DNA from 2 places in the Bacillus sp. MN7755 genome. Region 2 is predicted to be linked to the other one. Evidence: riboswitches for the same ligand, from Rfam matches in the RefSeq annotation. Region 2 holds a riboswitch; the other holds the start of a gene.
What was found. A riboswitch is a leader RNA that binds a small molecule or an ion and turns the genes downstream of it on or off. The one in region 2 is predicted to bind cyclic di-AMP.

Region 1 (3,776 bases), on a different contig from region 2:
ACACAGCTATTTATCTATCGTAAAGAAGTATTTTCATTCCCTTTATTTTCAAGATTTCATGTCCTTATTCCAAAATATAATCCGCTTCACTTTTTCAATTGAAATATCCATATATCACAACAAAAACCTCTACTTACTCACAGACATAAAAATTATATTAATATATCTTTCTGGCTCGTATGCAATTATGCATAGCGTATACACAAAAAGGATAGCTTCACTTTCGTAAAGCTATCCTTATAAAAACTTCTTACTTTTTCAAATGATATGGAACTGTCGTAATAACAACATTTCTTTTATAGAGTAAATAAGCACGAATGAGTAAACTAGATTGATTATGAAGAATGTTATGCCAACCTTTTTTCGGAATAAACTGTGGTATAACGACCGTAACTCGGTAATTTGATTCACTCGCTTTATACTGTACTGTATCAATAAACTTTGTTAGTGGCTGAATAATACTTCTATAATGAGAATGTAATGTAACAAGCCTTACTTCAGGTTGCCACTTCTTCCATTTCTCTTCAAATTTCTTTTCCTCTTCTCTGTCAAAAGCAACATATACCGCGATTACTTGATCTGCAGAAAGAGACTTCGCATAGTTCAATGAATTTTCTACTACATGTGTCATACCAGCTACAGGAACGACAATTACATTTCCTTCAATCGGAATAATCCGTTCACAAGTTTTTAAACTTAGTTGGTCTCCTACCGCATCGTAATGCTTCTTAATTCGGTGGAACAAGAAGATAATGGCAGGTAAGAAAATAAGGATTGACCAAACTTGTGCAAATTTAGTTAAAAAGAACATGCTCATTACGATAAAACTAATAACTGCACCAATTAAATTAACCGTTAATCTCAAAGCCCATCCTTCAGGTTTTTCACGAAGCCATTTTAATACCATTCCAGTTTGAGAAAGTGTAAATGGAATAAATACACCTACTGCATATAACGGAATTAAATGTTCTGTTTGCCCTTGGAAAGCTACAATTAAAATAATCGATGCAATTCCAAGTATAATAATACCGTTTGAGTAACCTAGGCGGTCTCCTCTAATCGTAAACATTCTCGGTATAAACTTATCTTTTGCAAGGTTAACTGCTAATAGCGGAAATGCAGAATATCCTGTGTTAGCAGCAAGGATTAATATTAAAGCTGTTGTACCTTGTATGAAATAGTACATGAAATTACGTCCAAATGTTTGTTCAGCAATTTGAGAAACAACTGTTACTTCTTTACTTGGAGTAATTCCGTAATAATAAGCTAAGAAAACAATCCCTGAAAATAACACTGCAAGTAATGCTCCCATTGCAAGCAATGTTTTCGCTGCATTGTTAGGTGCAGGATCCTTAAAGTTTGGAATTGCGTTAGAGATCGCCTCTACACCTGTTAAAGCCGAACTCCCCGATGCAAATGCTCGTAACAGTAAAAACAAACTAATTCCTGCAACCGGCGTTCCAATTGGCGTGTGTAAAGTCGGTGAAACGTGTCCCGTTAAAATATTATATATCCCTACACCAATTAATATAAATAGTGCTAAAACGAATAAATAAACAGGATATGCTAAAACGGAAGCTGATTCCGTTACCCCTCTTAAATTTAAAATAGTAATAAATATAACAAATATAATCGCAATGATTACATTATGTGCATGTAAACTAGGAAAAGCAGATGTTAGCGCATCTGTACCAGCAGACACACTTACCGCAACCGTTAAAATATAATCGACTAATAAAGATCCTCCAGCAATTAAGCCTGGATTCATCCCTAAATTTTCTTTTGATACAACATATGCGCCCCCGCCATGCGGATAAGCAAAAATAATTTGTCGATAAGATAAAATAAGGGCTGTCAATAATACTAATACCCCAACAGCTATCGGAATAGAATACCAATAAGCGATTGCTCCAAGACCTGCTAAAGCAATTAATATTTGCTCTGGACCGTAAGCAACCGATGATAAAGCGTCAGAAGACAAAATTGCTAACGCCTTCGTTTTATTGAGCTTTTGTTCTCCAAGCTCAGTTGATTTTAACGGTCTTCCAATTAAAAATCTTTTAATAGATGAAACCACTGCTGTCCACTCTCCATTAATTTTGTACGAACTTTTCTGCTAGTTACAGCGGATAAACTATTTCTTTAGAAAACAAAAAATGTCTACAAGCCATAACGAAATAGACTTGTAGACATTATATTTTTTGTCGCACAAGCTCCACCTTCCTTCTCAATATAACGCTTACGAGGTTAGCTGTCGGATTCGGGCCTATGAGTAGCCCTACCTTTTTCAAGGATTCACCCCATTGGATTAAGTATTAATCCATAAGAACGGGTCCCCCGCACCATGCGGTTTCAGCGATTTAGAAAATTGAAACTGTGGATTATAATACTCCTTTATTTTCAAAATGTAAACAAAAATTTTGAAAAAGAAAAAATTTAAAATGATTGCGCATAATCCGCCGATAAATATACATAATGAATACTAAAAAATTGATAAAGGAGACCCATATGTCTAAAGAAAAGAAGCCTATTTTTTCCGATTCCTATTTAGATGCGTTAGCAAATGAAATTAATCAATTATACGGTAAACGTGAACAGGAAATAAATTTGACAGATAGAACGAAAAGAAATAAATAATTTGTCATAAAAAAGAAAGCAATACACTTATATATTGCTTTCTTTTTTATTTTTTCATACATCCAATTTTATTGCTGATCTGTTAAAGGTCATTTCTTCATACACTTTCAAATTTTGATATACTGCTTCTAATAATGGTACTTCTATAGAAAATTGTTCTGCTACATCTAGTAAATATCCTTGTAAGTGCTTTCCTTCTATAGACGAACCTTTTTCCATATCCCGCTGCATCGATGACTTCATATCATATGAAATTTTATCAATTGTTTTCATATGTTCCTTGGCAATCTCATCCTTAACTGGTGCCCCAATATATCTCATAATTTGCACACATTCTTCAAATAAGCTTCGGATAAAATCACGTCCACCTTCACTTTCACGGATTGGTCCTATTGGTGCACGCATTAATGTTGTCACACCTGACATTACAGTAATAAATAAATATTTATGCCACATATCTTGCGTAATATTTTCACTTAAAACAAAACTAGATTTCGTATCTGCAAATGCTTTAGAAATATGCTTTATTCTCTCTGGATCTTGAGACTTAATTTCTCCAAATACAAGTCTGTTAGCAGCGCTAGTTTGTACAATTTCTCCTTGATCGTTTAACGTCGTCTCGATAAAGCATAAACCCCCAATTACTTTTTCCTCGCCGAATTCTTTTTGTAATTGTGATAAATGAGCGATACCATTTAACAATGGAATGATTACAGTATTTTCACCTACAAACGGCTTCAAATCTTGAATTGCCTCGTTTAAGTGATACGCTTTTGTTGAAAATAAAATGACATCAAATGGAGAAGTTCTATCTTCTTTCGTTATTAATTTCGGTTGGAAGGAAAAATCCCCATTCACACTTCGGATTACAAGTCCTCTTTCCTCTAATTGTTTTTTCCGTTTACTACGAACAAGAAACGTAACATCTTCTCCCTTTTCAACTAATCGGCCACCAAAAAAGCCTCCGACGCCACCAGCTCCTAGTACTAAAATACGCATACAACATCCCCCTTTTCAAAATATAATTTTATACCTTTTAGTATACATAACATTATACATGTCCCCTACTAAATAAGCTGAATTTTCATTCTTTACATAGTATAAAACAGTGGTTATTTTCAAATGAATTTGGGCATGTT
Region 2 (3,776 bases):
AATACATGCGATAGGAAGAAAAACTCTCGTTAACGCTCTCGTAAAATCAACGAAAAAGTTACCGAGTTCTTTTCCAGCCAGTCCTCTTATAAATGCCATAACGAGCGCTAAAGTCGTTGCCGGTGCTGCAAACATTAAGAATGTAATTCCAATTAATTGTGATAAATAAGATAAACCATTTTCACCGCTATAATGCTGTAAGTTTGTATCAGCCATAAAACTAATTGCTGTATTAAAAGCGAGCGTAGGTTCCATTCCTTCAATGTGTGCTGGATTTAATGGCAATACTCCTTGTAATCTGAAAATGAAATATACGACAACAATCATAAATCCATTTAATAAAACTAATGATAATGCGTACTGTTTCCACGTTTGATTGTATTCTTTTACACCCGTAATTTTAAAAATAAGTTTTTCAAAAGGCCCGAATACTTTATCTAGCTTTTTACTACCTTGAAAGGCTTTCTCTAAATAAATTCCCGTTGGCTTTGCCACAAGAATAAACAATAGCATTGTAATAACGACTGCAACCCAAATCATAATGAATGATTCCCCCTAATTAAAACTTCTCCGGATTTAATAATGCATACACTAAGTACACCGTAATTGCTGCAACAATAACCGATAAGGCAATCATCATGATTGCTTCTCTTCTTTCACAACTTTATCTGACCAACTTGCAAGACTTGCCATCGATGCAACTAACACAACAAAAATCCCGATCATTACCACATCTAACATAGTTACCTCTCTCCTCTTTGTAAAAATTTACCATTTAATTATCAAAAAAAGAACACTAAGCTCTACTTAGTGTTCGAAATGAACAACACAAAGTAAACCTCCTCTCTAAACGCTTACGAGGTTAGCTGTCGGATTCGGGCCTAAAGAGTAGCCCTACTTTCAAAACTGAAAGATTCACCCCAAGTGACGATGCACAAAATTGGTTCCCCCGCTCCATTTCTGGAACTCAGCGATTTTAGGTTTTTTTGGAAATTTCATGAATGATTTATGAGAGTAAATATACTCCTCTATATTTAACTTGTAAAGAGGCAAATTACTGAAAATAAGAAAATATCCATCTGTTTAAACGCTTACATTTAGTGTTATTAATATTCTTTCATCTGTTTTCTCGTCTTTTCTTTCTTTTTCACAGAAATAACCTTTTAAATACGAAATAAAAAGAGCGAATGACATGAAGTGCATAGCTTGTTGCACTTAGCATTCGCTCTTTTTTATTCACTATTTATTCCCCTCGTAAAAAAGCACGTAAATTTCTCCCGCGAATATAAACTTGTGACAACTCTGCGTGTAGCTGCTCATATTCGATAACATCTGATTTTAAATATAAAGCGTCTTTTGATGGTAATATGATATAGGGCCTTGGAAAAATAGGATCGAGCACCACCAATTCTTGAACTCTCTCTACCGATACCGCCCAACGATTCGCTATATCTCCTAGTAATAACACCTTCATTTTCTTCTCCCCCGCCTTATTCAAAACATAAAAAAGAAATATTATCACAATTCGTAAACACGACAAATGTAGCTCCAATTGTTTCATAGAGCCTCGCTGGATATCGTTTATTCCTTGTAACAACAGTAATAGGCGCTTGGAAAGAAAAACGAATGTGTTCTGTGAAGAAGCTAACGATCGGAAGCTCATCCCCTAGCAGAATCACCTTCTTAATACACTCACAAATACTAGTAAAATCCTGCTTCTTACTACAACTATACGTCCAATCAAATCCACAATTCCTAACTTCAGCCGCTATCTCTTCATTTGCTGTAAAAATAATTAACTCATGTTGAAAAGCTACTAAATCTATTAAACTATTTACCTTGCTTTCTTCTCCAACACAAATAAGTGTTAGTTCCATATACCTCATCCTCCTTAGCATAAAAGAACTCAAACATAGATTGATATTCCCCTATACTAATCAGATCGATGAAGTGATGTATCCATCATGGCACCGTCCTCTCTCAAGACGCTTACGAAGTTAGCTGTCGGATTCGGACTTTGAGAGTAGCCCTACTTTCAAAATTGAAAGATTCACCCCTAGTGACACTGCACAAATTGGTTCCTCCGCTCCATAGAATTGGACTCAGCGTATTACAAAAATGTATTCTGGCTGATATATTACTCCTGTATTTGGAAAAAGTAAACAGAAAAAAAGCCAGTTATAAAACTGACTTTTCTATTATTCATGCTTATGCTTTATTCAATTTGTATGCAAAGTGATTCGTCGGTCCATGACCACTTCCAATATTCAACGGTTCTTCAATTGCTATACTAATAAATTGTTTAGCCTCTTGAACTGCCTCTTCCATCGAGTATCCTTTCGCAAGTCCAGCTGTAACTGCTGACGCAAATGTACAGCCGCTTCCGTGCGTTTGCTTTGAAGGAATTCTCTCACTTCTAAATTCAATAAACTCTTCTCCATCAAAGAGTAAATCAATTACTTCATTACCTTGATATTCTGCATGTCCGCCCTTCATGAGTACATATTTCGCACCTAATTCATGAAGTACTTTTGCAGCCTCTTTACTATCTTCAACGTTATGAATTTCCAGCCCAGTTAACACTTCTGCTTCCGGAACATTCGGTGTTATAACAGTTGCTACTGGTAATAAATATTCCTTTAATGCTTGTACTGCTTCTTGTTGTAATAATGATGCTCCACCCTTAGCAATCATAACAGGGTCTAGCACAATATTATTCCAGCCAAATTTATTAATATGTTCTGCTACAATTTGAATGATTTCACTACTAAATAACATTCCTAGTTTCACAGCATCTGGTGTTAAATCCGTACCAATAGAATTCAGCTGTTCCGTAATACCTTCTAATGGAACAGGATATACCCCTTGAACGCCAAGCGTGTTTTGAGCAGTAATTGCCGTAATAGCCGTCATCCCATATACACCAAGCTCTTGGAATGTTTTTAAATCCGCTTGAATGCCAGCACCGCCTCCGCTATCAGATCCTGCAATTGTTAAAGCTTTATTCACTTTCATCCCACTCATCCTTTTCTAACCAAAATAGCGATGATAAATCGTCTTTGCTTCGCTTATATCTTTCGTTCCATGTACAAGTACACGACCATCTTTGAAGGCAACTAATCTCTTTTCTTCAACAGAAAATGATAGTAAATATGGATTTACATTTAAAGCCGTAACGCGACCTTCCAGCAGCCCCTTATATTGTTCAAAATCCATTTCCCCTTTATGAGGTGGTCTAATTTGAACTGTATTTCGTCCGCATAAAACTGCTGTTTTCGATGTATTTTCTTTATTTAAATACGGATATAATGCATTCTCCCCGCATGAAGGACAATTGTGTTTACGAAGCTTTTGCACATTCATACATGAATATTCATTCTTCCATACATCAAACGACGCAAGTCCCTCTCGAAGTGATTCGTAATCTTCCACTAATAGTTTAAGAGCTTCCGTTACTTGATGAGAAACGACGAGAGATACAGCAGGTGATATAATGCCCGCTGTATCACATGTCGCACCGCCAAGCGGAATCGATTGTAATAAACATGATAAACATGGTGTTTTACTAGGAAGAATTGTGTAAGAAAGTCCGTAACTCCCTACACAAGCCCCGTAAATCCATGGAATAGAATATTTTTGCGCTATATCATTTACAATGAAACGCGTTTCGAAATTATCAGTTGCATCAATGATTACATCAACATTTGTAACAAGCTCTTCTAATTCCTCAGCCGTTACATCTTGCACGAGTGCTTCTACTCTTACTTCACTATTAA

Region 1: linked by a shared signal. The riboswitch ahead of ACYVEC_RS27045 (APC family permease) and the one ahead of ACYVEC_RS21865 (hypothetical protein) in region 2 are both predicted to bind cyclic di-AMP.

The regions. Positions count from the first base shown of each region.
Region 1 is NZ_BTRL01000028.1:43,506-47,281, forward strand. Features, by position in the region: gene ACYVEC_RS27045 (APC family permease) at 251-2,077, opposite strand; cyclic di-AMP (ydaO/yuaA leader) riboswitch at 2,222-2,368, opposite strand; gene ACYVEC_RS27050 (hypothetical protein) at 2,509-2,637, shown strand; gene panE (2-dehydropantoate 2-reductase) at 2,692-3,636, opposite strand.
Region 2 is NZ_BTRL01000019.1:12,553-16,328, reverse strand. Features, by position in the region: gene kdpA (potassium-transporting ATPase subunit KdpA) at 1-540, opposite strand, end outside; gene kdpF (K(+)-transporting ATPase subunit F) at 560-640, opposite strand; gene ACYVEC_RS21875 (hypothetical protein) at 637-741, opposite strand; cyclic di-AMP (ydaO/yuaA leader) riboswitch at 838-983, opposite strand; gene ACYVEC_RS21870 (hypothetical protein) at 1,244-1,474, opposite strand; gene ACYVEC_RS21865 (hypothetical protein) at 1,491-1,877, opposite strand; cyclic di-AMP (ydaO/yuaA leader) riboswitch at 1,971-2,118, opposite strand; gene thiD (bifunctional hydroxymethylpyrimidine kinase/phosphomethylpyrimidine kinase) at 2,209-3,024, opposite strand; gene thiF (thiazole biosynthesis adenylyltransferase ThiF) at 3,031-3,776, opposite strand, start outside.